3 regions of the Acidovorax sp. LjRoot117 genome follow, and region 1 is predicted to be linked to each of the others. Evidence: predicted binding sites of a transcription regulator. Region 1 holds the regulator's gene; each other region holds the start of a gene.
What was found. The regulator sigma-54, encoded in region 1, starts transcription at its own class of promoters, with help from an activator protein. The targets are predictions, from matches to a motif close to TGGCANGNAANCTGCTTT.
Positions count from the first base shown of each region.

Region 2: ACSQ3D_RS16210 (ANTAR domain-containing response regulator) is a predicted target of sigma-54. The motif match lies at 3,824-3,841, and genes of this name have one in related genera.
Region 3: ACSQ3D_RS00210 (ammonium transporter) is a predicted target of sigma-54. The motif match lies at 6,182-6,199, and genes of this name have one in related genera.

Region 1 is NZ_CAXUPO020000016.1:11,019-21,514, forward strand. It holds gene ACSQ3D_RS25495 (dicarboxylate/amino acid:cation symporter) at 218-1,567, shown strand; gene ACSQ3D_RS25500 (DUF2214 family protein) at 1,835-2,281, shown strand; gene ACSQ3D_RS25505 (PsiF family protein) at 2,391-2,693, opposite strand; gene argS (arginine--tRNA ligase) at 3,090-4,799, shown strand; gene ACSQ3D_RS25515 (SPOR domain-containing protein) at 4,809-5,459, shown strand; gene ACSQ3D_RS25520 (thiol:disulfide interchange protein DsbA/DsbL) at 5,546-6,193, shown strand; gene lptA (lipopolysaccharide transport periplasmic protein LptA) at 6,379-7,029, shown strand; gene lptB (LPS export ABC transporter ATP-binding protein) at 7,026-7,820, shown strand; gene ACSQ3D_RS25535 (RNA polymerase factor sigma-54) at 7,920-9,530, shown strand; gene ACSQ3D_RS25540 (glutaredoxin domain-containing protein) at 9,618-10,133, opposite strand; gene ACSQ3D_RS25545 (acyl-CoA thioesterase) at 10,359-10,496, shown strand, end outside.
Region 2 is NZ_CAXUPO020000005.1:227,506-238,001, reverse strand. It holds gene ACSQ3D_RS16225 (ABC transporter ATP-binding protein) at 1-319, opposite strand, end outside; gene ntrB (nitrate ABC transporter permease) at 424-1,383, opposite strand; gene ACSQ3D_RS16215 (CmpA/NrtA family ABC transporter substrate-binding protein) at 1,449-2,693, opposite strand; gene ACSQ3D_RS16210 (ANTAR domain-containing response regulator) at 3,186-3,812, opposite strand; gene ACSQ3D_RS16205 (branched-chain amino acid ABC transporter substrate-binding protein) at 4,019-5,188, shown strand; gene tsaD (tRNA (adenosine(37)-N6)-threonylcarbamoyltransferase complex transferase subunit TsaD) at 5,335-6,384, shown strand; gene ACSQ3D_RS16195 (aldehyde dehydrogenase) at 7,504-8,955, opposite strand; gene ACSQ3D_RS16190 (ABC transporter ATP-binding protein) at 9,013-9,723, opposite strand; gene ACSQ3D_RS16185 (ABC transporter ATP-binding protein) at 9,720-10,484, opposite strand; gene ACSQ3D_RS16180 (branched-chain amino acid ABC transporter permease) at 10,477-10,496, opposite strand, start outside.
Region 3 is NZ_CAXUPO020000001.1:36,930-47,425, forward strand. It holds gene ACSQ3D_RS00185 (PilW family protein) at 1-164, shown strand, start outside; gene ACSQ3D_RS00190 (pilus assembly PilX family protein) at 195-1,010, shown strand; gene ACSQ3D_RS00195 (pilus assembly protein) at 1,219-4,659, shown strand; gene ACSQ3D_RS00200 (type IV pilin protein) at 4,678-5,121, shown strand; partial or broken gene ACSQ3D_RS00205 (RibD family protein) at 5,279-5,959, shown strand; gene ACSQ3D_RS00210 (ammonium transporter) at 6,271-7,473, shown strand; gene ACSQ3D_RS00215 (phospholipase D family protein) at 7,623-9,539, shown strand; gene ACSQ3D_RS00220 (tRNA dihydrouridine synthase) at 9,606-10,496, opposite strand, start outside.

The DNA.
Region 1 (10,496 bases):
CCGGGAGGAAGGCCCGGGGCTTCGATGGTGGGGTCCGCGAGTGTGCCTGAGCCCGCCGGAGACTAGGTGTTTTCCCTATGTTGGGGCGTGGGGCGCCCTCTGGCGGTGCGGCCGACTAATACCAATAGGTTATCGGCTGAATCCAGGGGCAGCGGTACAAACGGCACCCTCGACGCACCCCGCTGGTGCAGTCACCGTGATTTCAGGAGACATCCCCATGCAAGCCATCACCGCTCCCACAGCCCACCCCGTGCGGCTGCCTTTCTACCGGCAACTGTACTTCCAGGTGGTGGTCGCCATCATCCTGGGCGTGCTGCTGGGCCACTTCGAGCCGGCCTACGGCGCGGCGCTCAAGCCGCTGGGCGACGCGTTCATCAAACTGATCAAGATGATCATCGCGCCGGTGATCTTTCTGACCATCGTGACCGGCATCGCCGGCATGTCGCAGCTGTCCACCGTGGGCCGCGTGTTCGGCAAGGCCATGGCGTACTTCCTGACCTTCTCCACCCTGGCGCTGGTGGTGGGCCTGGTGGTGGCCAACGTGATGCAGCCGGGCGCCGGCATGCACATCAACCCGGCCGACCTGGACCAGAGGGAAGTCAGCACCTACGTGGCCAAGTCCCACGACATGACGCTGACCGGCTTCGCCATGGACATCATCCCCAAGACGCTGGTGAGCCCCTTCGTGGGCGACAACATCCTGCAGGTGCTGCTGGTGGCCGTGCTCTTCGGCGTGGCGCTGGCGCTGTCTGGCAATGCGGGCAAGCCGGTGCAGGCGTTTCTTGAGTCGCTGACGGTGCCCGTGTTCAAGGTGGTCAACATCGTCATGCGGGCCGCCCCCATCGGCGCGTTCGGGGCCATGGCCTTCACCATCGGCAAGTTCGGCCTGGGCTCGCTGCTCAACCTGGCCGAGCTGGTCGCCACGTTCTACATCACCTCGCTGCTGTTCGTGATCGTCATCCTGGGCGCCGTGGCACGGGCCTGCGGCTTCTCGGTGTTCAAGCTGATCAAGTACCTCAAGGCCGAGCTGCTGCTGGTGCTGGGCACGTCGTCGTCCGAGTCGGCCCTGCCGTCGCTGATGGAAAAGATGGAGCGCGCCGGCTGCAAGAAGTCCGTCGTCGGCCTGGTGGTGCCCACCGGTTACTCGTTCAACCTGGACGGCACCAACATCTACATGACGCTGGCCGCGCTGTTCATCGCGCAGGCCACCGACACCCACCTCACGCTGGGCCACCAGGTGGCGCTCCTGCTCGTGGCCATGCTGTCGTCCAAGGGCGCGGCGGGCGTCACGGGCGCCGGCTTCATCACCCTGGCCGCCACGCTGGCCGTGGTGCCCGAAGTGCCGGTGGCCGGCATGGCGCTGATCCTGGGTGTGGACCGTTTCATGAGCGAATGCCGCTCGCTCACCAACTTCATCGGCAATGCCGTGGCCACGGTGGTGGTCTCGCGCTGGGAAAACGCGCTGGACTATGACCGCCTGAACGCTGCGCTGGACGGCGAGCCCCAGCCTCTCCCCCTGGTGGAAGAAGTGGCGCCGGTGGTGTCGTCTGCCGTGAGGCCCGCCTGATCTGCACGGCGAACTGCCGTTCAATCCCCCAAAAAAAGCGGTGCGGGCCTTCGGGTCTGCACCGCTTTTTGCGTGGGGGCTACTGCGTCGCAAAGCTGGTTCAGCGCGTGTTCATGGGGTGCCGACGCAGGAGTCGAAGGCCTTCGGCGGTTGTGCCCCGCGGTGAACGGGCAGCTTCCTCAAGCACAATGGCCGCCAACCGGTTCCCCAGTGGAGCAGCGCGCCCACAGCGCCGCACACGGAGGCCGCGATGACAAGGAAACCCCCATGACTCTCGAAGCCACCCTGGCCGCCCTGCATCTGGTGGCCATCCTGACCTTTGTGGTCTTTTTGTCGAGCCAGGCGGCCTTGTGCCGCATCGAATGGATGAACGCCGCCGTCGTCGAGCGCCTTGCGCGGCTGGATGCGATCTACGGCGCGGCCGCCATGCTGATGATCGGCAGTGGCCTGGCACGCCTTCTGTGGGGCGTCAAAGGCGCGTCCTGGTACGTGTCGCAGCCGCTGTTCCACATCAAGATCACGCTCGTGGTGGTCCTGGCCCTCCTGTCGATCTGGCCGTCGATCATGTTCCGGCGCTGGCGCCGCAACCTGCGGGCCACGGGTGCCCTGCCGGATGCGCTGGAAGTGAAGAAGGTGCGCCGCCTGGTGATGATGCAGGCGCACGGGCTGCCCGTGGTCGCGGTGATCGCGGTGTTCTGGGCGAGGGGCTGGTAGGGGCGGTTGCCCGACCGCTCGCGTTCAGACGACAAAGCCCGCCGGTGGCTGTCACGGGCGGGCTTTTTTGTGGGCGGGTGGCGCGGCAGCGCCGGGCCGGTGGGGCGTGTCAGCCCTTCAGGCACTCACTCATGAAGGCCTTGCGTTCGTCGCCCTTGAGCGTCTTGGCTTTTTCGTCGGCGTTGCAGGTCTTCATCTTGGTCTGCTGCTTTTCTTGCTTGTTGGCCGACAGGCATTCCTTCATGAACGCCTTGCGTTCGTCGCCCTTGAGCGTCTTGGCCTTTTCGTCGGCGTTGCAGGTGGCCATCTTGGATTGCTGCTTGGTCGGCGCCTTGGCGTCTTCGGCGGCGTGGACGCTGGCGCCCAGGGTCAGGGCCAGGCCGAGTGCAGTCAGGGAAATCAGCTGTTTCATGGAAGCTCCTGGAGTGAATGCGTTGTAGGTGGGTCCCGGCGGAATTGCACCATAGAACGTGCGGGCCTACAACGCGAAACAGTGCGGCACCGACCCCTTCGGCAGCTTATGCGCCGTGCCCCTGGGTCATTGGTTGTTTTTGCGGCGCGACCGCTTGGTGAACGGCTGCGCAGCGTGTGCTGGAGCTGGCTGGTGCCGTCTGGCGCCGTATGCCAGCCGCCCGGGCAACAATGATGTCGCACCGCCGAAGCCAGCGCCACGGCGTCTTGACGATCACTCCCCGCACAGACTTCCTCCGTCCCGCACGCCCTCTGGCGAGAAGCAAAAAAAGCACACATGGTGCCCGTTGCCACAGGGTGCCGGGAGACGGCATGGGACGCCCCGTAAAATCCGCCGATGCTCACTGCAAAAAATGAATTGCTCGCGGCCCTGGCCGGCGAGCTGGAAAAACTGTCGCCCGGCTCTGCGGGGCGGGCTGCCTTCGAATCCCCCAAAGTGGCCGCGCATGGCGATTTCGCCTGCACCGCCGCCATGCAGCTGGCCAAGCCGCTCAAGCTCAACCCGCGCGCGCTGGGTGAGCAGCTCAAGGCGGCGCTGGAGGGCACGCCGGCCTTCACCCGCTGGGTCGACGCCATCGAGATCGCCGGCCCCGGCTTTCTGAACATCCGCTTGAAGCCCGCCGCCAAGCAGGAAGTGGTGCGCGAGGTGCTGGCCGCCGGCGAGCGCTTCGGCTACCAAAAGGACAACGGCCAGCGCGTGCTGGTCGAGTTCGTCTCGGCCAACCCCACCGGGCCCCTGCACGTGGGCCACGGCCGCCAGGCTGCCCTGGGCGACGCGATCTGCAACCTGTTCAGCACCCAGGGCTGGAAGGTGCACCGCGAGTTCTACTACAACGACGCGGGCGTGCAGATCCACACGCTGACCACCAGCACCCAGTTGCGCGCCAAGGGCTTCAAGCCCGGTGACGACTGCTGGCCTACCGACCCGGAGAACCCGGCGTCCAAGGCGTTCTACAACGGCGAGTACATCCAGGAGATCGCCAACGACTTCCTGGCCAAGAAAACCGTCAAGGCCGACGACCGCGAGTTCACCGCCAGCGGCGATGTGGATGATGTGGAATCCATTCGCCAGTTCGCCGTGGCCTACCTGCGCAACGAGCAGGACAAGGACCTGCAGGCCTTCAACCTGAAGTTCGACGAGTACTACCTCGAGTCGAGCCTGTACACCAGCGGCCGCGTGGACGCCACGGTCAACAAGCTGGTCGCCAACGGCAAGACCTACGAGCAGGACGGCGCCCTGTGGCTCAAAAGCACGGACTACGGCGATGACAAGGACCGGGTCATGCGCAAGAAGGACGGCACGTACACCTACTTCGTGCCCGACGTGGCCTACCACATCGCCAAGTGGGAGCGCGGCTTCACCAAGGTCGTCAACATCCAGGGCACGGACCACCACGGCACCATCGCCCGCGTGCGCGCCGGCCTGCAGGCGGCCGATGTGGGCATTCCGCTGGGCTACCCCGACTACGTGCTGCACACCATGGTGCGCGTGGTCAAGGGCGGCGAAGAGGTCAAGATCAGCAAGCGCGCGGGCAGCTACGTCACGCTGCGCGACCTGATCGAGTGGACCAGCAAGGACGCGGTCCGCTTCTTCCTCTTGAGCCGCAAGCCCGACACCGAGTACACCTTCGACGTGGACCTGGCCGTCGCGCAGAACAACGACAACCCGGTGTACTACGTGCAGTACGCCCACGCGCGCATCCAGTCGGTGCTGCGGGCCTGGCAAGAGGCCGGCGGTGGTGACGTGGCGTCGCTGCACGGCGTCGACCTGTCGGCGCTGCAGGGCCCGCAGGCCCAGGCGCTGATGCTGCAGCTGGCCAAGTACCCCGAGATGCTCACGGCCGCCGCCGACGGCGAGGCGCCGCACGACGTCACCTTCTACCTGCGCGACCTGGCCGCCAGCTACCACAGCTACTACGATGCCGAGCGCATCCTGGTCGACGACGAGGCCGTGAAGAAGGCCCGCCTGGCGCTGGTCGCGGCCACCGCACAGGTATTGCACAATGGCCTGGCCGTGCTGGGCGTATCGGCTCCAGCCAGAATGTAAGCAGTCACTATGAAGAAACAACAGACGGGCGGGACGATCATCGGCTTCATCGTGGGGGTCATCGTGGGCCTGGGCGCCGCATTGGCGGTGGCCGTGTTCGTGACCAAGGTGCCGGTACCCTTCCTGAACAAAAGCAATGGCCGCGGTGTCGACCTGGACGCGGCCGAGTCGCAAAAGAACAAGAACTGGGACCCGAACTCGCCGCTGTACGGCAAGAACCCGGCCCGCCCCCCGGTGGCCGCGGCTTCTGCCCCCGCGTCGGCGCCCGCCGCCGCGGCGCCGGCGCCGGATGTGCGGGCTGCGGCCTCCGCACCCAAGCCGGCCGCCAGCAAGCCCGAGGCCGCCAAGGCCGAGAGCAAGCCCGGCGCCGACCCGCTGGGCGACCTGGCCGTGGCCAAGGCTGCTGCCAAGGGCAATGTGGACCCGTTCGACTACTTCGTGCAGGCCGGTGCCTTCCGCACCCAGGCCGACGCGGACGCCCAGCGCGCCAAGCTGGCCATGCTGGGCTGGGAAGCCCGCGTGAGCGAACGCGAGCAGAACGGCCGGCCGGTCTTCCGGGTGCGCGTGGGTCCGTTTGCCAAGCGCGACGACGCCGAGCAGCTCAAGGAAAAGCTGGACGGCACGGGCGTGGAGTCGGCCTTGGTGCGCGTGCAGCGTTGAACGGCGGGCCTGCGGACTGCGCGGGCTGAACTTTTTCCGGGGGCGCGGCTCCCATCCCCCAGACCTGAACTAGGAGAGTCTTTGTCATGAAACGCCGTGAGTTTTCTTTGTCCACTGCTTCGGCAGTCGCCGCCACCGCCCTGACGCTGCCCGTCGCCACGCCCGCGCTGGCCCAGGCCCGCCAGTTCAAGGAGGGCAAGGACTACAAGCGGCTGGACAAGCCCGTGACGCTCGACGCGCCCGCCGGCAAGGTCGATGTGATCGAGTTCTTCTGGTACAGCTGCCCCCACTGCAACGCGTTCGAACCCACGCTCGATGCCTGGGTCAAGGCCGCGCCCAAGGATTTGTCCATCCGCCGCGTGCCCGTGGCGTTCAACGCCAGCTTCGTGCCGCAGCAAAAGCTGTTCTACGCGCTGGAGGGCATGGGCAAGCTCGAAGCCCTGCACGCCAAGGTGTTCCGCGCCATCCATGTCGAGAAAGCCAAGCTCGCCAAGGACGACGAAATCCTGGCCTGGGTGACCCAGCAGGGCGTGGACGCCGCCAAGTTCAAGGAAATCTACAGCTCCTTCACCGTGTCGAACCAGGTGCGCCGCGCATCGCAGCTGCAGGACGCCTACGGCGTCGAAGGCGTGCCCTCAATGGGCGTGGCCGGCAAGTACTACACCGACGGCACCATGGCCGGCAACATGCAGAACGTGCTGCAAGTGGTGGAGTTCCTCACCAAGCAGAAGTAAGCCCGAGCCGCCTGGCCCGGCATGCCCCACGAAAAAGCCCGCGGATGCGGGCTTTTTTCATTGCCGTCCCGCGCCGAGGAAGCGACTCCTTAGGGCCAGAGACCCCACGCGCGTGGAAGCGTGCGGGTCTTTTTCCATGGCGCATGCCTTGGGGTGGCTACAATGAACTGCAAGATTCGTGCCCTATGAAACACAGCATCCTCCCAACCCTCCTGCTCACGGCCCTGGCCTGCATTCATGGCGTTGCCCATGCTGAAAAGGCTGACCGCGCCAAACCCATGAACATCGAGGCCGACGCCCTGCGGCACGATGAGCTCAAGCAAACCAGCGTGTTCACCGGCCGCGTGGTCATGACCAAGGGGTCCATCATCCTGCGCGGTGCGCGGCTGGATGTGCGCCAGGACGCCGAGGGCTACCAGTACGGGGTGGTGACGGCCGAGGCGGGCAAGCGCGCGTTCTTTCGCCAAAAGCGCGACACCGTGCCTGGTGCGCCCGACGAGTTCATCGAGGGCGAGAGCGAGGTCATCGAGTACGACGGCAAGGCCGACAACGTGCGCTTCATCACCCGCGCCGAGCTGCGCCGCTACCGCGGTGCGGTGCTGAGCGACGAGATCACCGGCGCCGTCATCGTCTACAACAACCTGACCGACGTGTTCACCGTGGACGGCCAGCGCAAGCCGTCCACCAGCACCGCAGGCGACACCCCGGCCCCTGGCAGCCGCGTGCGCGCAGTGCTGGCGCCCAAGGACCCGCCACCGGGCGCCGCAGCACCTGCCGCGCCGTCGTCGGCACCGGCGCTGCGCCCCAGCAACACCCTCGGCGGCGGCGCCCAGTGAGCGCGCAGCCTGTCTCGTCCGGCGCACCCTCCGCTGCAGACCCACAGGTCGGCAGCCGGCTGGAGGTGCAGCACCTGGCCAAGTCGTACGGCAGCCGCAAGGTCGTCAAGGATGTGTCGCTCACCGTGCAAAAGGGCGAAGTCGTCGGGCTGCTCGGCCCCAACGGAGCGGGCAAGACGACCTCGTTCTACATGATCGTGGGCCTGGTGCGCAGCGATGCGGGCGACATCCGTATCGACGGCCAGTCGGTCGCCCACATGCCCATCCACCGCCGTTCGCGCCTGGGTTTGTCGTACCTGCCGCAGGAGGCGTCCATCTTCCGCAAGCTGTCGGTCGAGGAAAACGTGCGCGCCGTGCTGGAGCTGCAGCGCGGCGAGAACGGCCAGCCGCTGCCGCGCGAGGCCATCGAAGAGCGCCTCACCGCCCTGCTGCAGGAGCTGCGGGTGGACCACCTGCGGGCCTCGCCCGCCATGGCCCTGTCCGGGGGCGAGCGCCGCCGCGTGGAGATCGCCCGCGCCCTGGCCACGCAGCCACGCTTCATCCTGCTGGATGAGCCCTTCGCCGGCATCGACCCCATCGCGGTGATCGAGATCCAGCGCATCATCGGATTCCTCAAGGCGCGGGGCATCGGCGTGCTCATCACCGACCACAACGTGCGCGAGACGCTGGGCATCTGCGACCACGCGTTCATCATCAGCGACGGCCAGGTGCTGGCGCAGGGAACCCCTTCCGAGATCGTCGACAACGCCGAAGTGCGCCGGGTGTACCTGGGCGAACACTTCCGCATGTAGCAGACCGATGGACCTTACGTTCGACCCCCGCCTCTCCTTTGTGCCGCCCCGCGGGGCGGCGTGCGCCGCGCGCCCTGCAGGCCGCAAGGCGGCTGCCCGATGAAGCCCGGCCTGTCACTGCGCGTATCGCAGCACCTGGCGCTCACGCCGCAGCTGCAGCAGTCCATCCGGCTGCTGCAGTTGTCCACGCTGGAGCTGGGCCAGGAGGTCGAGCAGATGCTCGACGAGAACCCGTTTCTCGAGCGCAATGCCGAGGAGGCACCGCGCGAAGAGTTCGGCCTGGAGGCGGCCGACGTTCCTGCCCAGCCCGACGAGTACAGCGCGGACGACACGCTGTATTCCAACGCCCCCGGCGCCACCACCGCCAGCACGTCCAGCGATACCGCGGCCGACGGCCCGCTGGGTGACTCCGAGCCGGGCAGCAGCGCCAGCGACGAGCCCGACTGGAGCGGCGACGGCACCGTCGAGGTCGCACCGAACGACACCGAATGGGGCGGCGATGCGCCCGCCCGCAACCGCAACGATGCCGAAGGCGACGAGGCCGACGCCACCGAGCTGGCCCGCACGCACGAATCGCTCACTGCCTTTTTGCACCGCCAGGCGCTGTCGCTGCGCCTGTCCGAGGTGGACCGCGCGGCGCTGCGGTTCCTGATCGAATCGCTCAACGACGACGGCTACCTCGAAGACCCGCTCGAAGAGCTGGCCATCAGCCTGGCCGGCCCCGACGACCTGGAGCAGATCGAGGAGCTGGTGCACCGCTTCACGGTGGCGCAGCGCCTGTTGCAAAGCCTGGAGCCCGTGGGCGTGGGCGCGCGCGGGCTGGGCGAGTGCCTGACCTTGCAGCTCAAGGCGCTGGCCGCGGACGAAGACAGCGAGATCGACCCCGACACCGTGCAGACCGCGCTGCGCGTGTGCCAGCAGCCGCTGGAGATGCTGGCGCGCCGCGACATCCGCCGCCTGACGCAGCTGTGCGGCGACGGCGAGGAGCGCACCCGCGCCGCCATGGCCCTGATCGCCCGGCTGGAGCCGCGCCCGGGCCGCAAGTTTGTGGACGTGGAGCGCAACATCATCGTGCCCGACGTCATCGTGCGCAAAGCGGGCCGCGCCAACGGGCGCGACGGGCAGCACAATTTCATCGTCGCACTCAACCCCGACGTGATGCCGCGCCTGCGCGTGCACGACATCTACGCCGGCGCACTGCGCGGCCACAAGGGCGGCGAAGGCCACCAGGGCATGCAGCAGCGCCTGCAGGAGGCGCGCTGGTTCATCAAGAACATCCAGCAGCGCTTCGACACCATCCTGCGCGTCTCGCGCGCCATCGTGGAGCGGCAAAAGAACTTCTTCACGCATGGCGAGCTGGCCATGCGCCCGCTGGTGCTGCGCGACATTGCCGACGAGCTGGGCCTGCACGAGTCCACCATCAGCCGCGTGACCACCGCCAAGTACATGGCCACGCCCATCGGCACCTACGAGCTCAAGTACTTCTTCGGCTCGGGCCTGGGCACCGAGACGGGCGGCAATGCGTCGAGCACCGCCGTGCGCGCGCTGATCAAGCAGTTCGTCGCGGCCGAGAGCCCCACCAAGCCGCTGTCGGACAGCCAGATCGCCGAGATGCTCAAGGAGCAGGGCATCGAGTGCGCACGCCGCACGGTGGCCAAGTACCGCGAAGCGCTCAAGATCGCGCCGGCCAATCTGCGCAAGGCGCTGTAGCTCTGTCAGCGCTGCAGGGCCTGCGCCGGAAGATCGCCGCCCACCCACCGGCCCGCCAACTGCGGTGCGGTGGGGTGCGAGGCCAGGCTACTTGCGCTGGGGCGCGAAAACGGCGTCGTAGGACTGCGCGCTGAAGCCCGACAACCGCTGGCCGTTGGTGAGCAGCACCGGCACACCCCGCCCGCCAATCTGTGCAAAGGCCGCCTTGCCCACCGGCGTATCGACGTCCAGCTCGCGGTAGGCAATGCCCTTTTGCGCCAGGTACGCCTTGGCGGCCTTGCAGTAGCCGCACCAGGTGGCCATGTAGAGCACGACGTCGCCACGGGGTGCTGCGGCGGGGGGCTCGGTCTTGGGGCTGCGGTCGGCCGCGCGGGGCTCTGCACCCGGCACCACGCTGACCGGCAGGTTGTCCAGCTTCATCGCCTTGTCCACACCCACGCCCGTGGGGGGCTTGTCGCTGTAGACGACCCGGCCGTCCGGGCCCACCGTTTTGTAGAGCGTCTGGGCGCCCGCCATCGGTGCCAGCACCAGCGCGGCCATTGCCAGCGTGGCGGCTACGGCCTGGCGGAAAAGGCCGGGGGAGGGGCTCCGGTAAAATCTCATGCCTGCGAGCATAAGAGACACCGGGCGTGCTGTCAGCAAGAAGCTGCCCGGATGTGCCGCACCGCCCCATGGCACCACCCGCCGTGGGCCGCAGGGCCTGTCGCTGCAGAAAATCCCCGGCACCCAGCGGCCCTGCGCAGTACCGCATGCACGCCGCCACCGCGGGTGCCCGCCCGTTGTCCTTGTTCCACGCTTCCACCTCCGCTCCACCCCCACCGCCCAGCCATGGCCCGCATCGTCTTCGACCTTCCCGCGCAGTTCGGTTTTTCCACCGAGATGCAGATCTACATCAGCCATGTGAACCAGGGCGGGCACCTGGACAACGCGCAGCTGCTGAGCCTGGTGTCCGAGGCGCGCGTGCGT
Region 2 (10,496 bases), on a different contig from region 1:
CCGCCAGGTAGATGTTGTCGAAGCAGGTCAGCCACGGCAGCAGCGAGTGGTTCTGGAACACCACCGCGCGCTCGGGGCCCGGGCCCTTGATCTCCTTGTTGGCGCACAGCAGCGCGCCGTTGGTGGGTGTGGTCAGGCCCGCGATCAGGTTGAGCAGCGTGGACTTGCCGCAGCCCGAGTGGCCGATCAGCGCGACGAACTCCCCCTTGGCGATCGTGAGGTTGATGTTCTTGAGCGCCGGGAACAGGCCCTTGGCGGTCTTGAAGGTCTGCTCCACGCCATGGACTTCGATGAACTTGGTGGTGAGAGAGGTGTGCATGAGGAACTCCTGGTTGTTTCAAGGCCCGCAGTGGCCCCGGCTTGGCCGGACCGCTGGGGGGCGCCTGAGGGGATGACGCGCCGCAGGCGCGGCTCAGGGGTGGGTCAGGTCTTGACTTCTTCGAAGGTGAACGCAGTGGCCAGCTTGATGAGCGCAAACTCCAGCACCAGCCCGACGATGCCGATCACGAAGATCGCGATGATGATGTTCTTGACGTTCAGGTTGTTCCACTCGTCCCACACCCAGAAGCCGATGCCGACGCCGCCGGTCAGCATCTCGGCCGCCACGATCACGAGCCATGCGGTGCCCACGGCCAGGCGCACGCCGGTCAGCATGTAGGGCAGCACGGCGGGGAAGAGTATCTTGGTGGCGATCTTCCACTCCGACAGGTTCAGCACGCGGGCCACGTTCATGTAGTCCTGCGGCACGCGCTGCACGCCCACGGCGGTGTTGATGATCATTGGCCAGATGGAGCAGATGAAGATGGTCCAGATGGCGGCCGGGTTGGCGCCCTTGAACACCAGCAGGCCGATGGGCAGCCAGGCCAGGGGCGACACGGGGCGCAGCAAGCTGATCAGCGGGTTGAACATGCGCGACAGGAAGTTGAAACGCCCGATCACGAAGCCCGCCGGAATGCCCACCAGCGCCGCCATGCCGAAGCCGATGGCCACGCGCTCCAGCGACATCAGCACGTTCCAGCCCACGCCCTGGTCGTTGGGGCCGTTGCGGTAGAACGGGTTGCTGAAGATCTCCAGCGCCTGCTTCCAGGTCTCCACGGGACTGGGGATGCTGCCGCCGGTGGTGGTGGACACCACCGCCCACAGGCCGATGAGCAGGCCCAGGCCGCACAGCGGTGGCAGCACGGCCATCCAGAAGCTGCGTGACAGCGCAGCCCAGTCACGCCGCGGTGCTGGCGGCGTGCTGGCGGTGGTGGATTGCGGTTGGCTGCTGGTGCCGGTCGCCGGCGTAGCGCTGGCCGTGGTGGCGGTGGCTGCAGGGTGCATGGCTTTTGTGGCAACCGGCGGGGCTGCATCCAACGGGGTGTGAAAAACGGCGCTGACCATGGTGTTCTCCTTCAAGAGGGGCGGGTGGTGCTGGCGGAGTGGATGTCGTCGTCAGGCCACGGCGATCAGGCCTTGACCTTGAAGCTGTCGGCGTACTTGGCGGGGTCCTTGCCGTCCCACACCACGCCGTCCATGAACTTGCTGCTGCGCATCTCGGTCTTGGGCACGGGGGTCTTCGATGCGGCGGCGGCCTGCTTGTAGACGTCGATGCGGTTCACGGCCTTGGCCACGTTCAGGTAGTCGGGGTGGTCCTTGATCAGGCCCCAGCGCTTGTGCTGCGTGAGGAACCACATGCCGTCCGACAGGTATGGGAAGTTCACCGCGCCGTCGTTGAAAAACTTCATGTGGTTGGGGTCGTCCCAGGTCTTGCCCATGCCGTCCTGGTAGCGGCCCAGGATGCGCTGGTTGATCGCGTCCACGCCGGTGTTCACGTAGGCCTTGCCGGCAATGGTCTCGGCCATCTTGTTCTTGTTGGCCAGGCCTTCGTCGATCCACTTGCTGGCCTCCAGGATGGCGGCCGTCACGGCGCGTGCCGTGTTGGGGTACTTCTGCACGAATTCGGACGTGGTGCCCAGCACCTTCTCGGGGTGGTCCTTCCAGATGTCCTGCGTGGTGGTGGCAGTCACGCCGATGCCGTCCATGATGGCGCGGTGGTTCCAGGGCTCGCCCACGCAGAACCCGTCCATGTTGCCCACGCGCATGTTGGCCACCATTTGTGGTGGCGGCACGGTGATGACCTTGGCGTCCTTCATCGGGTTGATGCCGTTGGCCGCCAACCAGTAGTACAGCCACATGGCGTGCGTGCCGGTGGGAAAGGTCTGCGCGAAGGTGTACTCGCGCTTCTCGCTGGCCATCAGCTTGGCCAGGCCCGCGCCGTTGACGGCGCCTTTGTCCGCCAGCTTCTTGGACAGCGTGATGGCCTGGCCGTTGTGGTTGAGGTTCATCAGCACGGCCATGTCCTTCTTGGGGCCGGCCAGGCCCAGGTGCACGCCGTAGACCAGGCCGTACAGCACGTGGGCAAAGTCGAGCTCGCCGTTGACCAGCTTGTCGCGCACACCGGCCCAGGAGGCTTCCTTGGTGGGGATGATGGTCACGCCGTATTTCTTGTCGATGCCCAGCACCGAGGCCATCACCACGCTGGCGCAGTCCGTCAGCGGGATGAAGCCGATCTTGACCTCCTTCTTCTCGGGGGCGTCAGAGCCCTGGGCATGCACCAGCGCACGCAGCGCGGGGCTGACGCCGACGGCGCCCACGGTAGCGGCCTGCAGCACGGTGCGGCGGTTGAGGCTGGTTTTGAGCAGATCGGTCATGGGGCACTTCCTCGTAGCGTTAAAAACAAAAAGGCGTCCACACCACACCCCGCGAGATGCACACATGCATACGTCGGGGCGGGTGGGGACGCCTTTGTCCATTGCCAAGCATTGGGGCCTGGCATCAGCACCGGCCCGTCGTTGGGCCGCTGCTGTCAGGGGCAAGACCTTCATTGGTCTTGCCAGGGTTTATGCAAGCTGCGTGCCAACCTTTGATGCACCAGCTGCGCGCCTGCGCGGGGTGGTGATTGCTATGGAATTGATAGCTTGTGGCGCTTGTCTGTCAAGCGGTAGCGGCCAGTTTTAAACAAAATGGTGGTGCAATGGGTGCAGCGGGAACGCCCGCACTGCCTTTGTGCGGTGCACCATCTGGGAGGGGGCGAGAAGTGGGCGCGGACCAGGGCAGGGCGGGAAGGATAAAAGCGCGGCCATGCAGCACACCGAGAAGCCCCTGCTGCGGGCGCGCAGGCCCTCAGGGGGGATGTCACGGGTTCAGCCCAGCAGGTCCATCACATCCAGCATGCGCTGGGCGACGTCCACGAGCTTGAGGCCCTTGTCCATGGCCGTCTTGCGCAGCTTCTCGTACGCTGCCTGCTCGGTCAGGCCCTGGCGCTGCATCAGCAGGCCCTTGGCACGGTCGATGGTCTTGCGGTCCTTGAGCTCGGTCTTGGCATCGGCCAGCTCGGCGCGCAGGGCCTGTTCGTGCTGAAAGCGCGCCATCGCCACGTCCAGGATAGGGCGGATGCGCTGGGGCGACAGGCCGGCCACGATGTAGGCCGACACGCCCGCGGCCACCGCGTCCTTGACGTGCGAGGTGTCCTCGTCGTTGGTGAACATCACGATGGGCCGGCGCTCGTCGCGCGTGGCAACCACCACATGCTCCAGCGCGTCGCGCGCCTCGCTCTCGGCGTCCACGATGATCAGGTCGGGCTGGAGCTGCGCGATGCGCTCGCTCAGGAACACGTCGGCCGGCAGCGTGGCCACCAGGTTGAAGTTGTTCTCCAGCAGCCCGATGCGCAGCGCCCGCGAACGTTCCGCCTGCAACACGGCGTGTTCGTCGTCGGGATCGGCGATGGCCAGGTCCGGGGCCACCACCACGATGCGCAAAGACTCGTTCATACCCAGAAGCATAAGCAATTTTTACGCCACAAATTGGTGCGCAGAAGCGGTGCAGGACGTCCGATCATCACACCACCGAGCCCTGCGTGCCTTGCAGGGCCTGAAACTTGCTAATAGTTTGATGATTGGCAGGGCATACCCGATAGCCGCCTTCCATTCGCTCGCATATACATCTGGTCACATTGACATACTGATGAGGAATCTGCATGAACAAGCTTAACGACCGGCGCCGTTTTCTTTCCGCCGGCCTGGCCTTGACCGCGGTCACGTCTGCGGCGCTGCTGCTCCTGTCCGGGTGCAGCAAGGTGCCCGACACCATCAAGATCGGCGTGGCCCAGCCCTTGAGCGGCCCGCTGGGCGCGCTGGGGCAGGATCTGCTCAACGGCGTGAACCTGGCGGTGGCCGAGCTGAACAAGGGCGGCTATACCGTGGATGGCAAGCGCGTGACGCTGGAGGTGGTCTCGGTGGACGACAAGGCCGACGCCGCCACCGGCAAGACCGTGGCCCAGCAACTGGTGGATGCGGGTGTGGTGGCGGTCATCGGCCACCTGAACTCGGGCGTGAGCATCGAGACCGCGCCCATCTACGCGGCCAAGGACATTGCGCAGATCGCCATCTCCACCAACCCCAAGTTCACGCAGCTGGGCTTTCCCACCACCTTCCGCATGGTCGGCAACGACACCCTGCAGGCGCGCGCCATCGGCTCGTTCGCCGCCACGCAGCTCGGTGCGTCCCGCTACGCCGCACTGGACGACGGCACGCCCTACGGCAAGGGCCTGGCCGACGGTGCGGCCGCGCAGCTCAAGACCGAGAAGAAAGAGGTCGTGGTGCGCAAGTCGTTCGACGACAAGACCACGGCGTTCAATGAACTGGCCGGCGAGCTCAAGGCCGCCAAGGTGGAAGTCATCGTCTCCACCCTGAACGACTTCCAGGCGCTGGCGCTGCTCGAGGCCCTGCGCAAGGTCGACCACACCAAGGTCAGCCTGCTGGGCGGCGACACCATCAAGACCACCGACATGGTCAAGGGCGCCGGCATCATCGACGGCATCTACGCCACGTCGCCCGTGCTGGAGGCCAAGGAATTCGCCACCGGCAAGCCCTTCCTTGAAAAGTACATCGAGGCGTACAAGAAGCCGCCCGCCTATGGCGGCCACTACAGCTACGACAGCATGTACGTGCTGTCTGCCGCCATCCAGAAGGCCAAGTCGGCAGAGCCGAAGGAGATCACCAAGGCCATGCACAGCATCAACGGCTACGCGCCCGTGATCGGCACCATGACCTGGGACGACAAGGGCGAGCAGCGCTACGGCGCCGTGGGCGTGTACGAGCTGCGCAGCGGCAGCTGGGAGCTGCGCATGCGGTCGGACCGCTGGTAACGGTCCCTTGAGGTTGCGCCAGGTCGGTGGGCTCCACCGCCTTCTGCGCACCACGCTCCTCACGGCAAAGCCCCTGCCGGCCACCGCCCGCAGGGGCTTTGTGCCGTGGCGGCGGGCCATCCCGGTGCGGGTTTTACACTCGGGCGATGAGTTTGCTGATCCTTGGAATCGAATCCTCCTGCGACGAAACCGGCGTGGCCCTGGTGCGCTCCACCGACGACTCCGCCGTGCCCACCCTGTTGTCGCACGCGCTGCACAGCCAGATCGAGATGCACCAGGCGTACGGCGGCGTGGTGCCCGAGCTGGCCAGCCGCGACCACATCCGCCGCGTGCTGCCGCTGACTACGCAGGTGCTCGCCGAGTCCGGCCACACCCTGGCCGACGTGGACGTGGTGGCGTACACCCGCGGCCCGGGCCTGGCCGGCGCCTTGCTGGTGGGCGCCGGCGTGGCGTGCGCGCTGGGGGCGTCGCTGGGCAAGCCCGTGCTGGGCGTGCACCACCTGGAAGGGCATCTGTTATCGCCCTTCCTGAGTGCCGACCCGCCGGAGTTTCCCTTCGTGGCCCTGCTGGTTTCGGGCGGCCATACCCAGCTGATGCGCGTGGACGGCGTGGGCCGCTACGAGATCCTGGGCGAGACCATCGACGACGCCGCCGGGGAGGCCTTCGACAAGTCCGCCAAGCTCATGGGCCTGGGCTACCCGGGCGGCCCTGCGTTGTCGCGGCTGGCGGAGCAAGGCAGTGCCACGGCGTTCAAGCTGCCGCGGCCTCTATTGCATAGCGGAGACCTCGATTTTTCTTTTGCGGGGCTCAAAACGGCGGTGCTCACGCAGGCCAAGAAGCTGGGCGATGGGCTCGAAGCCCGCAAGGCCGACCTGGCCGCCAGCACCGAGGCAGCGATCGTGGACGTGCTCGTGCGCAAGACGCTGACGGCGCTCAAGCAGACAGGCTTGAAGCGCGTGGTGGTGGCCGGTGGCGTGGGGGCCAATCGGCATTTGCGTGCGCAGCTGAATGCGGCCTGTGCGGCTGCGGGGGTGCGGGTGCACTACCCGGAACTGCATTTGTGTACGGACAACGGGGCGATGATCGCGATGGCGGCGGCGATGCGGTTGCAGGCGGGGCAGCAGGAGGCCAGCAGCGACTATGCGTTTGATGTGAAGCCGCGGTGGCCGTTGGATGCGATTGCTGCGGGGGCTTGATGAGCTTGTCGAGACGCCGGTACCTTGCGTTCGAGAAACCGTTTACATGCCGAACAGTTCGCAACGCAGGCCGTTCGGGTTGAGCTTGTCGAAACCTTGCCCTTCCGTAACCCCATCCGTTCGGGTTGAGCTTGTCGAAACCTGGGTGCTGCTCGCGGGCTCGCTGATTCGGCGGCATGCCTGTGCTGAGGGCGGGAGCCGGGGTGCGCGCCCGGCGGCGCGGTAACTTTCTTTCGCGTCGCCGAAAGAAAGTCACCAAAGAAAGGGCGACCCCCAGTCTGCGACCCCTTCGCTGCGCTACGGGGCAGACCTGCGTCGGGGCGGTTGCGGGGTGCGCCGTGGAACTCACTGCGCGCTGCGCGCTACGTTCAGACAACCACGGCGAGCTAGATGACGAGGCATGCGCGCTCCGACGCGCATGCTCACCCCGCAACCGCCCCGCCGCAGGCGCAGCCAGCAGGGGGTGGACAGCCGAACATCCCAACAGCCGAACAGCCACACGGGCCATCGCGTTGCTCGGCCCCGAACGCGCAGGCGCTTCGCGCCGCGACCGCCAGGCCGAGCGCAGCGATGGCCCGTGTGGATGTTCTCTCCCCCAGCCCTTCAGGATGCGCCGAGGAGCGCAGGGCGTGGGGTGAGCGTGTGCCGAAGGACACACGCATCGTGAACTGACTCGCTGCGGATGTTTGAGCGTAGCGCCCAGCGCGCAGCGAGTTCCGCAGCGCACCCCGCGACCGAGCACCGCAGGTTGCCCCACTCGCCCGCAGGGCGAGTGGGGACGCAGGCTGTAGGTCGCCCTTTCTTTGGTGACTTTCTTTCGGCGACGCGAAAGAAAGTTACTCGCACGCCGGGCGACTCCCGGCCTCCGCCCTTGAACCAGGCACGCGGTACAAACCAGCGAGCCTGCGAGCGCACCCCGGTTTCGACGAGCTCAACCCGAACGGCCATGGGTCGATGCACCCCGGTTTCGACAGGCTCAACCCGAACGGCTGTGGACCGATGCGCCCCGGTTTCGACAAGCTCAACCCGAACGGCCATGGGTCGATGCGCCCCGGTTTCGACAAGCTCAGCCCGAACGGATGCGCGGCAGGACAACCTCAATCCACAGACAGCACCGCTTCAGAAAGGATAGTGCCGCGCAGTCGTCTGCACCGTAATCCACCGCAGCTCCGTAAACTCCCGCACCCCCGCCATCCCTCCAAACCGCCCATACCCCGAACTCTTCACGCCCCCGAACGGCATCTGCCCCTCGTCATGCACCGTCGGCCCGTTGACGTGACAGATCCCCGACTCAATGCGCGCCGCCACATTCCACGCCTTCGACACATCGCGGCTGAACACGGCGGATGACAGGCCAAACTCGTTGTCGTTGGCGCAGGCGATCGCCTCCTCCACGCCGTTCACCCGCACCACCGGCTTGACCGGGCCGAACGACTCCTCGCGGTAGATGTCCATCTCGGCCGTCACGTGGTCCAGGATGGTGGCGGCCATCAGCGTGTTCTCGCTCTTGCCGCCGCACACCAGCGTGGCGCCCTTGGCCAGCGCGTCGTCAATCAGCGCATTGCAGCGGTGCACCGTGGCCATGTCCACCACCGACCCCAGCACCACCGGGCCCTTGCGCGGGTCGCCCAGGGGCAGGGCCTTGGCGCGCTCGCCCAGCTTGGCAACGAACTCGTCGGCCACGGCGTTGTCCACGATGATGCGTTCGGTGGACATGCAGATCTGGCCCGAGTTGGCGAACGAGCCGAACACGGTGCCCGCCACGGCGGCATCCACATCCGCATCGTCCAGCACCAGCAGCGGGGCCTTGCCGCCCAGCTCCAGCACCACGGGCTTGAGGTACTTGGCACACGTCTGCGCGATGATGCGGCCCACCTTGGTGGAGCCCGTGAAGTTCACGCGGCGCACGGCCGGGTGGGACACGATGGCCTCGACCACCGCACCGGCGTCGGCGGGTGCGTTGGTCACGAAGTTCACCACGCCCGGGGGCAGGCCGGCTTCCTGCAGGGCCTCGATGATCAGGCCGTGCGTGGCGGGGCTCAGCTCGGAGCCCTTCAAGATCACCGTGTTGCCGCAGGCCAGCGGTGTGGCGATGGCGCGCACCCCCAGGATGATGGGCGCGTTCCACGGCGCGATGCCCAGCACCACGCCTGCGGCCTGGCGCACGCCCATGGCCAGGCTGCCGGGCACGTCGGACGGAATCACCTCACCGGCGATCTGCGTGGTCAGGGCCGCAGCCTCCTGCAGCAGTCCTGCCGCCAGGTGCACGTTGAAGCCCGCCCACAGGCCCGATGCGCCGGTCTCTGCGGCCATGGCGGCAGCAAAGGCGTCGCCCTTGGCTTCGAGTGCGTTCGCCGCCTTGAGCAGCAGCGCGCGGCGCGCATTGGGGCCCAGGGCCGACCAGGCCGGGAAGGCCTTGGCGGCGGCGTCTGCGGCGGCCTGGGCATCGGCCACGGTGGCAGCGGGGGCCGTGGTGGCCACGGAGCCGTCGAGCGGGTTGCGGCGCTCGAAAGTCGCGCCGCCGGTGGCTTGCACGCGCTCGCCGTGGATCAGCATGGAAATGGCAGTCATGGAATCAGTCTCCTGAAGGACAAGGGAAAAAGTCGGATACGAGTGGGTCGAAAAGATTCAGGCCACGCCCAGGTAGGCCTGGCGTACCGCATCGGATTGCAGCAGCGTGGCAGCCTCGCCAGAGGCCACGATGCGCCCGCGCTCCAGCACATAGCCGCGCTGGGCCACCTGCAGCGCCTTGCGCACGTTCTGCTCCACCATGAGCACGGTGACGCCCTGCGCCGCGATGCGCTGCACGATGGCCAGCAGTTCGTCCACCATGCGCGGTGCCAGCCCCAGCGAGGGCTCGTCCAGCATCAACAGGCGCGGGCCGCTCATCATGGCGCGGGCCACGGCCACCATCTGCTGCTCGCCACCGCTCATGGTGCCGGCCAGTTGCTGGGCGCGTTCCTTAAGGCGCGGAAAGTCCTCGAAGGCCTGGGCCAGGCGCTCGGCGCGCACCCGCGAGGGCACCAGCCAGCCGCCGAGTTCCAGGTTCTCGGTCACCGTCATCTGCGGGAACAGCTGGCGGCCCTCGGCCACCAGGGCCAGGCCGCGCTGCACGCAGGCCGTCGCATTCATTGCGGGCACGGCCTGACCGTCGAGCAGTACCGTGCCCTGGCGCGGCAGCAGCCCTGCCAGCGCCTTGAGCAGCGTGGTCTTGCCCGCGCCGTTGGGGCCGACGATGACGGTGATGCCGGGCGTTGATTCGAGCGACAGGTCCTGCAGCACCTGGAAGCCGTTGTAGCCCGTGGTCAGGCCCTGTACCGAGAGGTGTGCGCCGCTCATGCCGTAGCTCCTTCGGGCGTGGCCTGTGTGCCCATCTCATCGCCCAGGTAGGCCTCGATGACCTCCGGGTTGCGCACCACCTCGGAGGGCGTGCCGTCGGCGATCTTGCGGCCCTGGTGCAGCACCAGCACGCGCTCCACGTACTTGAGCAGCGTGGTCACCGCATGCTCGATCCACACCACAGTGAGGCCCCAGTCGTCGCGCAGGCGGCGGATGCGTTGGGCCATCGCGTCCACCTCGGCCTCGGTCAGGCCGGCGGCCACCTCGTCGAGCAGCAAGAGGCGCGGGCGCGTACCCAGGGCCATGCCGATCTCCAGCAGGCGCTGCTGCGAAGGCGTCACGTCGGCTGCGGGCCGGTCTGCGAGGGCTGACAGGCCCAGCATGGCCAGGATCTCGTCCTCATTGCGCAGGCCCACGGGCCCCTGGCGGTGGCGGCCCGCGAACTGCATGCCGAAGCGCACGTTGTCGCGCACCGTCATGTCCGGGAACACGCGCGGTGTCTGGAAGGTGCGCGCGATGCCGTGGGCCGCATAGTGGTGCGGGCCCTTGCCGGTGAGGTCGTCGGCCCCGCAGACAAGCGTGCCCGAGGTCGGTGGCTGCACGCCCGAGATCGCGTTGAAGAACGTGGTCTTGCCCGCGCCGTTGGGGCCGATGATGCCGATGAGCTCGCCCGCATGCAGCGTGGCGCTCACGCCGTCCACGGCGGTCAGCCCGCCAAAGCGCACGGTCACGCTGTCGATGGTCAGCAGGGCTTCAGACATGGCCGGCCTCGG
Region 3 (10,496 bases), on a different contig from region 1:
ATATTTACGCCGTTGAAGTATGCCTTGAACTCACAGGAACAGAATCATCCCCAACAGCGGGGGCAAATTACATAAACTGCAGCGGGACTTCTACGCCATACGGCGATCGAATCAGAATGATTTTTCGCAACGTTTATCAAATACGCAGCCAGAGCCAGATTTGATGCAGCTCAGCGACTGAGAAAGCACTTAACATGCTCACGAAATCCAACATGAAATCTTCGCAGGAAGCAAGCTCGCAACGAGGAATGGCATTGTATGTTGTCATTATTTTCGTTCTGCTATCGACGCTTTTAGCTCTTTGGGCTGCGCGTAGCGCATTGTTCAACGAAATTCTTGTCGGCAACGATGCAGACTACAGACGCACCTTCGAAGCTGCACAAGCCATGTTACAAGACGCGGAATTCGATATTCGAGGTGTTCAGCCCACAGGAGCGGCTTGCGCTCGGACAGGAGGAAATAGCGATATGTGCCGGCCTCCTCCAGCTCCTGCGATCCCAGCAAGCGGTGCAACACCAGCGGTACCTGCAACCCTCGGTGCAGACGTATATTTTGATTTCGAAACAAAAGATCTCGCCAATATGCTATCCGTGGTGCAAGGCTTGAGTACAGGAGGAACAAATTGCCATAAAGGAATATGCGCCAAGCGAGACGATCCACAAGATTTTTGGAATGACTCAACAAAGATGACTGCCATGATCGCGTCCAATACTGGCGCTCGATACGGCCAGTATACCGGCGCTAACGCCGCAGCAACTGCGAACCCTATTTTATCGGAGACGGGTGCTGGCAGAGGAGCGTGGTATTGGGTTGAAATACTTCCATATTTAGATCCTAACGTATCACTGCTATCAGGCATGCCTCCTGGCGCCAATGTGGAGCGTTTCGCGCCAATGCGCACAAAGCTATTCATCTACCGTATTACAGCGATAGCACGGGGCAACAAGCCCGGCAGCGAAGTTGTTCTTCAGTCGACATTGACACTGCAAGACTCCAACAACGCTAAGTAATACATTGACCTCCTCAATTTATACCTGGAGTTTGACCATGCGCAATATCCCTCAACCTCAACGCACAGTCATTGCGATCCTTATTGCATCAATTTGGGCGCCCGTAGCAGGTTGGGCTGCCCAAATTCCTTTGGTGCAGTACCCCGCAGGCACTGCTTACAAGGCCCCGGTGCCTAACGTTATCCTTACGGTAGACACATCAGGAAGTATGGCCACCGTTGACGCTGGACAAACGCAGAGTAGGCTTGCGAATGTTATAGATGGCCTCAATGGCACACTGATCAATACCACAAAGTATGATGGTCAGTTTAGGTTGGCATGGCAATCCTTTACATGCAACAACATTCCATCGAATGGTGGAAACTGTGGTGGCAAAAATGCAATGGGAAAGTTTGACACCACCCACAAAACAGACTTTCAAACTTGGGTTTCAAAACTTACCACAGGAACATCTTCCGGCACCACTAACACCCCGTCTCATATGGTGGTGTGGAACGCTGGCGAGTACCTCAAAACCACAGGCACAAGCAGCCCTTGGAATGCGACCCCTGGAACAAGCGATTCGAATCCGCTTGCCTGCCGTCGTGCTTATCACATTTTCTTGACAGATGGCGGCTGGAATTACAACGTGCCTAGAACTTACTACCCAGCCAACCCTCCTAGCAAAGTGGGCGCGGCTGACGGGTTTGCATTCAATACAAAGATACGAGCCACTGACCCCTTAGCGCAGAGCATACAAAATGCTGACGGAAAAGCAGTCACCTTCCCGGATGGGACTGCTTACTCTGCAACAGCAAATCAAACAAAAATTTACAGAGACGGTTTTGGAGCAAATACCATAATTAAGAATAATAGCGATAATATTAATTATGCATATCCCACATTAGCAGACATAGCATTTTATCACTGGGCGACCGATTTACAACCCACCATCAACAATAGCGTCAACTCAAAAATCAAAAAAACAGGACCAGAAACATATAATAATGGCAGTGGAGCCAGTGCCAAGACAGTGACCTTTGATGAATATTGGAACCCGAAGAACGACCCTGCAAACTGGCAGCACTTGGTTCAATATACGATCGGATACGGAACCACTGCAGCCACCTTGGCCAAGGTCAACGCAACCTCACCTCAATGGGCGGGAGGAGTTTTTTCAATGTATAACACTACCGGAACAGGAGTGGGATATGCAAGCTTGGCTACTGGTAATACAACTTGGGATGATGTCACCTCAGCTGCCGCGGACAACGACTATGACAGATACCGCCCTCAAGAAATGTGGCACATGGCAATCAATAGCCGAGGCAAATACTATCCTGTTACCGGTGATTTGACGGCAGTTTTTGCGGATATTTTCGACGACATTATTGTTGATACCACCGCACCAATTTCAGGCTTTACTTCTGCGTCCGGCTCCGTCAGCCGTGTAGGCACTCAATCTTTTCAGACCAACTATATTGCAGCAGATGATGGAAACTCAAATGACAACCGGTGGTATGGCTATGTGACATCGAGCTCTATTGATACTGCTGGCAATTTCACGCCCAATCCAGACTGGGGCCTTGTGACTGGAAGCACGACCAAGGGCCTATCCACTGCGGATAAGCTGGACACAGCCAATATCAACACCCGCCTAGTCCTTTCATACAAAATTGCATCCCCCGCTTCCACCGGCATTTCTTTTAAGTGGGCCAATCTGAGCACATCGGCTACGGCGGCATCTCAGCAAATGTGGCTAAATAATGGAACAGTTGGATCTGCTGCTTCAATTGCAGGTGACGGGAGAGGGCAAGATCGAGTTAATTTTATTCGTGGCGATCGCACTAAAGAAGCCAGCAACGTTAGCGCAACTAATGCCACCGCCAATTTCCGCAATCGAAAAAATCGCCAGGGTGATATTGTCAATTCCGCCATCTGGTATGTCGGCCCGCCAGCTAATGGGAATCCCAGCCTTTCCTATAACGCCTTTGCGTCAGCCAATCGAGGCCGTATGCCCATGTTGTATGTGGGTGGAAATGATGGGATGCTTCACGGATTTTCTGCCAAGGATGGCCAGGAGAAAATTGCATATGTGCCTCATGGCGTGGTGCAGAATATTTCATCCCTCACCAACACTACATATGATCACAGATACTACGTTGATGGATCCCCGGCATCAGGTGATGTTAATGTTGGAACAACCGCCGTTCCAGACTGGCGCACATATCTTGTTGGAACCTTGGGCGCCGGTGGCAGAGGTTTCTTTGTCTTAGATGTAACAAAGCCCGGACCTCTAGATCCATCGTCGTCTATACCCGCCCCGGCTACCAATTTCGCCGAAGCGAATGCAGCCGACTTGGTAGTCATGGATAAGACGGCGGCTCCTGTTACAGATGCGGTTCCACCAGCAAAGCCAGCAGACGCCAATGCTGAGGCCGATATCGGCCATATATTTGGATCACCGACAGTTGCAGAGAGTAATCAGCAATTGGCTCTGCAAATCGCTCGCACCAACGATGGCAGGTGGGCCTATATATCTGGCAATGGCTATAACAGCTCAAATGAACGCCCTGTATTAATAATCCAGTACCTCGATGGAGACAAAGCGCTCAGAAAGATCCCTGCCGCAGCTGTTGGCTCAGCGGAAGCAGTAGGGAATGGGCTGTCCGCACCTCAATTTCTGGATGTAAATGGCGATGGTTCACCTGACTTTGTTTATGCAGGTGATTTGCGTGGGAACATGTGGAAATTTGACATTTCCAACATTGATGCAACACAATGGGGTGTTGCATTTAACGGAAACCCACTCTTTACAGCAACGTATACATCCGGCGGCTCAACCAGTCGACAGCCAATTACGACAGCCCCCGTTCTTAGACCCAATCGCACGGTTGGCGGATTAATGATTGCATTTGGCACGGGTCAAAGCCTGACCGAATCGGATCGTAGCGATACTTCAGTACAAACCGTATATTCAATTTTGGATAATACTAGTTATTTGATTGAATCTACCGGAACGAACATTGGAAAGGTAAAGATCAAGACATCCAACCCAACTCCAGCCACAGTAAGTGATCGTAGTGTCTTGCAATCACAATCCGTGAACAATGGGACAGATAACATTTTGGCGAACACAGGGCTAGGAACAGCGGGTACAGGGGTCAGTACAGGTCGATCTTTTTGGACACTTAATACGCAAGAGGTCGCCTATGCATGCAAACCAACCAATACAGGGTGCACCGTGAAGATGGGATGGTACATGGATTTACCAGTCGCCGGCGAGCGTGTCACTTCCAGCTTCGCCTTCTACAATGGAGGCAATAATTTAGAAATTATTAGTGAAAAACCTGCTTCTGGGAGCGCCACAGCGAGCGGGCAAGAAGTTTGCGCACCACAACCCAGCGCAGCAAAAACATATCGTACAATCGTCAATATCGCGGCTGGTACACCAGCCCCACTTCCAATAATGGATGTAAATGGTGATGGGCTTTATGATAATGCAGACAAAAGCGGCAGCTTAAATTATGCCAGAATGTCGTCTTCCAGCAAAGAACTGCGTTTTACAACTGGCGCAAAACAGGTTCGCAAAGGCAATGACGGCCGAACGGATGCGCTGAAAATTTATCCACAGTTGCTTCTGCGTCCAGGCTGGCGTCAACTGAAGTAAAAACAAGTGAAAATTATTATGAAGAACAAATTATCACCATATAATTCACGAGGCTTTACGCTAATTGAATTGATGGTTACTGTAGCCATAGTTGGCGTGCTCTCGGCAATTGCCTATCCAAGCTACCAAGAATATGTTCGCCGTGGTCACCGTGCAGAAGCGCGTGCTGGCCTCCTTCAGGCGCAGCAGTGGCTTGAGCGAGCGGCAACAGCGACGGGCAGTTATCCCACCGCATCTTTGCCAACTGCGCTGACTTGGGCTTCTGACAGCAACAAGCGCTATGCTATTGCTATAGCAGCTAGTAACACGGCCACTGCCTATACGTTGACTGCAACGCCCAAAAATGGTCCTCAGGCTAGCGACAAGTGTGGCACCTATACTCTGAGCAGTACGGGGCTAAGGGGCGCCGCAAGTAAGACATCAGGCGACGCGGGCTATAATGTTGATTGCTGGGGCAAATAATACACTCTTAATAGGCAATTTATATCTCAAAGCAATTTGGGCGATTTTCCAAAAAATAGCAATAGGTCAATAGAAATCTATTTATCCTATGTAAAATCCCAAGTCTCGCTGCATCAAACATGCTTCAGAAAGAATTTACATTTCCGTGCGCAACGAATTTTCCGATCAAATGGTTCGCAATATTCCTTGGGTACGAATTAAGGTAGCGGCTTCGCTGGACGGAACGACCGCATTGGAAAATGGTGTCAGTCAGTGGATAACTTCGCCCGCCGCTCGCGCAGATGGACATGCTTGGCGTTCACGAGCTTGCGCTGTGTTAACGGGCATTGGCACTGTTCTAGATGACAACCCACGCCTCGACGTGCGGGAGATTGACACAGTGCGACAGCCACATGTGGTCGTTGTGGATAGCAGGCTGCTTACTCCTCTTGACGCAAATCTCTTCATTGAAGGCCGAAACTGCTACATCTACGCGGCAATTGAGAACACCGCCAAGCAGTTCGCCCTGGAAGCCAAAGGCATCCATGTCACCTATCTGCCCAACGCCGAAGGCAAGGTGGACTTGTCTGCCATGCTACAAGACCTGGCGCAAAAAGGCATCAATGAACTCCACATTGAGGCAGGCCACAAACTGAACGGATCCTTCATCCGTGAAGGTCTGGTTGATGAATTGCTGATCTATCTCGCACCTCGGTGGCTAGGTCTCGGTGCTCCCATGGCTGATTTCGGTCCGTTGGCTGCACTTGCTGATGGGCTTTACCTGGAATTCAGATCCGTAGATATGGTGGGCGCCGACCTGCGCATAGTTGCGTCGATAAAAGGACGTAATCACTTTTAGCACCTGGTAAGGTTAGCTGGACCAAAAGAACTCCGCTGCCCCAGCCATGCACAAATCGCTGCCGTAGCTTTAGACCATAGCTAAGCACTTCGCTAGCTAATATTGCAGTTGCACACACAGAGCCCCATGCGGATCGCGCCTCCACTCCTTGTACCGCGTAAGCAACATTAGGCGCGCTTTCCTAACTTCTCCGACCGAAATGGTGCAAATAATACACCATTTAGGCCTGCTTCTTGCTTTGATTTGGTGCGTTTCTGGTCGGCAGACTTGGAGACGCACCAAAGAAGATCAATTCAACGCAAGAGGAAGTTATGGAAGCACTCAAACAGGGCACGGACGCCTTGTTCATTCTCCTGGGCGCCATCATGGTGCTGGCCATGCATGCCGGATTTGCCTTTCTCGAACTGGGCACGGTCCGCAAGAAGAACCAGGTCAATGCGCTGGTCAAGATCCTGGTGGATTTCTCGGTGTCCACCGTGGTGTACTTCGTGGTGGGCTACAGCGTGGCTTACGGAACGCACTTCTTTGTGGGTGCGGAATCGCTGGTCCAGCAAAGCGGCTATTCACTGGTCAAATTCTTCTTCCTGCTGACTTTTGCCGCGGCCATTCCGGCCATCGTGTCGGGTGGCATTGCAGAACGCGCAAAATTCTGGCCTCAACTGATGGCAACGGCGGTGATCGTCGGCTTTGTGTACCCCTTTTTCGAAGGCATCGCCTGGAACCAGCACTTCGGGGTGCAGGCCTGGATCAAGGGCCTGACCGGTGAGGAATTCCATGACTTTGCAGGCTCCATCGTGGTGCATGCCATGGGCGGCTGGATCGCGCTGCCCGCGGTGATCCTGCTGGGCTCGCGCGCCAACCGGTACCGCAAGGACGGGGCGATCTCGGCGCACCCGCCGTCCAACATTCCGTTCCTGGCACTGGGGGCCTGGGTGCTGGTGGTGGGCTGGTTCGGGTTCAACGTGATGAGCGCGCAGACGGTGGACAAGCTTTCGGGCCTGGTCGCTGTGAACTCCCTGATGGCGATGGTGGGAGGTACGCTGGCCGCGTTGGTGTTGGGCAAGAACGACCCCGGCTTCGTGCACAACGGCCCGCTCGCCGGCCTGGTGGCCGTGTGCGCTGGCTCCGACCTGATGCACCCGCTGGGCGCTCTGGTGGTGGGCGCTGTGGCGGGTGCGATCTTTGTGCTGATGTTCACCCTCACGCAGAACAAGTGGAAGATCGACGATGTGCTGGGCGTGTGGCCTTTGCACGGCTTGTGCGGCACCTGGGGCGGGCTGGCCGCGGGCATCTTCGGCACCAAGGCGCTGGGGGGCCTGGGCGGCGTGAGCTTCTCGGCGCAGCTGATCGGCAGCACCCTGGGCGTGGTGTGGGCGCTGGTGGGCGGGTTCGTGGTGTACGGCATCCTGAAGAACACCGTGGGCCTGCGGCTCACCCAGGAAGAGGAGTTCGATGGTGCCGACCTGTCGGTCCACAAGATCAGTTCCACGCCCGATCGGGAAGTGAGCTGGTAATAGTACGGAGGGCGGTGACCGGCCTGGACGGCGGTCGGGCCGCTGAAGCCAGCAACGGCTGAACGCTTGTGTCTGCCGTCCGATGGCGATGGGTGGGTAGGCGCGGCGTCCGACAGGCACGGCACGCGGTGCGCGGTCACAATCGCGCCATGCCGCGCACGCACACAGCCCCCGCCTTTCTGACCGCCACCGCCCGCTATGGATGGCTGGCCCTCCTGGCCGTGCTGCTTGCCGGGGCCATCACGGGTTGCGCCGGTCTGCCCAAGGATGTGGACAGACCGGTCTCGAGCGCGCTGCCCTCTCCTGCGGGTACGGCACTGGGCCAGTTGGTGGACGAGCGGCGTGCCGCCTTGGGCGGCCGCCATCCTTCCGGGTTCCTGCTGCTCAGCGGCCCGCAGGCCGCCTACGGCAGCCGCCTGGCGCTGGTGGATGCCGCGCAGAAGACCCTGGATCTGCAGTACTACGCGATCCATGCCGATGCGAGCAGCGAACGGCTGTTGCTCAGCGTGGTGTCCGCGGCCCAGCGCGGCGTGCGCGTGCGCGTGCTGCTCGACGATTTTCACAGCACTGGCCGCGATGCGCAGGTGATGCGCCTGGCATTCGTGCCGAACATCGAGATGCGCATGTTCAACCCGCTCACCGGCGCGCGGGGCTCACCCATCGGGCGCATGTTCAGCGTGATCGGCGATTTCTCGCGCGTGCAGCAGCGCATGCACAACAAGCTCTTCATTGCTGACAACGCCATGGGTGTGACCGGCGGGCGCAACCTGGGCGATGCGTATTTTGGCAATGCCGATTCGGGCAACTTCGTCGACCTGGACGTGCTGGCCGCGGGGCCCATCGTGCAGGACCTCTCGCGCAGCTTCGACAGCTACTGGAACAACGAGCGTGCCTACCCGGTGCAGTCCCTCATCACCCGCGAAGAGCTGGATGCACTGCGCGAACGCATGCGCACCACCGACGCGGCGCAGCAAGAGCGCATCAAGGGCCAGGGGGGCACGCTGGCGCCGGACAACCAGCCGGCCGCCGACGGACGCCGCGCCACCGCCACCCAGCGCGCGCGCATCTGGGACCAGCAGCCCATGGACCTCGCCCAGGCACAGTTCACCTGGGCGCCCGCGGCGGTGCTGGTGGACAAACCCGCCAAGATCCCGCCAGATGGCGCATCGACCCCCACGCTGCCAGAAAAGGCACCGGCAAAAGCCACGCCCCTATCCATCGCGACTGGGGGAGCGCCAGCGGTCACGGCACGGGCAGGCGCCTCGTCCGCAGCGCCTGCGCCGCCCTCGGCTTCGGCCACCGCACCGGCCAGCACGGCCTTCACAGCCCCCGCGCGCGATGCACCGCCGGCCGACCGCCCCGCGAGCGAGGGCGAGGGTGAACTGCGCGAGGCCCAGACCGACACCGTGGTGGACGGCCTGCTGCAGCTCATGGGGCAGACGAAGCGCGATCTGCTCATCATCTCGCCGTACTTCGTGCCAGGGCCCGACATGAAGCAGGCGTTTGCCGCAGCGCGTGCGCGCGGCGTGCGGGTGCGCGTGCTCACCAATTCGCTGGCCTCCAACGATGCGCCGATTGCCCACGCAGGCTACGCACGCCATCGCACCGAGCTGCTGGCCATGGGCGTGGAGCTGTACGAGATGCGCAGCGAGCTGCCCGGCGTGCTCAGCGGCTCTCTGGGCTCCACCGGCAGCAGCGGTGGCAAGGGCGGCAGCGCGGGCGGCTCGATGGGCAGCTCGCGCGCCATGCTGCATTCCAAGCTGCTCATCATGGACGGGCGCCTGCTGGCCATCGGCTCGATGAACCTTGACATCCGCTCGCAACGGCAGAACACCGAGATCGCACTGCTGATCCGCAGCGGCGATCTCTCGCGCCGGGCCACCGCGCAAATCGACAGCGCGCTGCGGGACGCTGCCTGGCATGTCGAACTGAACGACGGCCGCCTGGTGTGGCGCGCCCCCGAAGGCAGCGGGCTGCCCGACGCGACGTCGGAGCCGGACGCCAGTGCCCCGCTGCGCCTGATGCTGCAGTTGCTGGGACCGCTCGCCCCCGATCACCTGCTCTGACGCGCTCTGACGCGCTCTGACGCACCCGGCCGCACCCGGCCGCAACCAAAGCGGCGGTGCTTGCGCCTACGGCTGCTGGGCCGCCACCCAGGCCGTGATCGCGCGCTGGTCGGTCATCGTGCGCACGTGCTGGTAGGCCACCTCGGCCTCGGGAAAGCGCCGGCGCAGAAGGTTCAGCCATTGCTTGAGGCGCCCTGCCCGCTGGCGGGGCTCGAGGTCATCGCACACCAGCCGCCAGAACGCCGCTATGTGCGGCAACAGTTCCGCCCACGTGACGATGTCCGTGCCTGGCCGGCCTCCGTCGGCCGCACGAATGGCCCGGGCGAGCCCCGGGTCGGCCACGATGCCGCGGCCCAGCATGAGTGCACCGCAGCCCGACACCTCGCGGCAGCGCTGCGCGTCGGCCACCGTCCAGATCTCGCCATTGGCCACCACCGACACGCGCACCGAGGCGCGCAGCGCGGGGATGTGCTCCCAGTAGGCGGGCGGGCGGTAGCCGTCGGCCTTGGTGCGCGCGTGCACCACGATTTCACAGGCGCCACCGGCCTCCATGGCCTGGGCGCATTCGCGCATCAGGCCGGTGTCGTTGAAGCCCAGGCGCATCTTGGCCGACACCGGCAGCTGCGCCGGCACTGCGCGGCGCACGGCAGCGACCACGGCGACGATTCTTTCCGGGTCTTGCAGCAAGGCCGCACCACCGCCATGGCGGTTGACGACCTTGGCGGGGCAGCCGAAGTTCAGGTCGATCCCCTCCGGGCCCAGCGCCGCCAGGCGGGCGGCGTTCTCGGCCATGCTGACCGGGTCGGAGCCCAGCAACTGCGCGCGCACCGGCACCCCCGCCAGGGTGCGGCTGCCGTTGCGCAGCTCGGGCACGTAGCGCAGAAACACTTTGTCTGGCAGCAGCGTGCCCGTGATGCGGATGAATTCCGAGACGCAGCGGTCCACGCCGCCCACGCG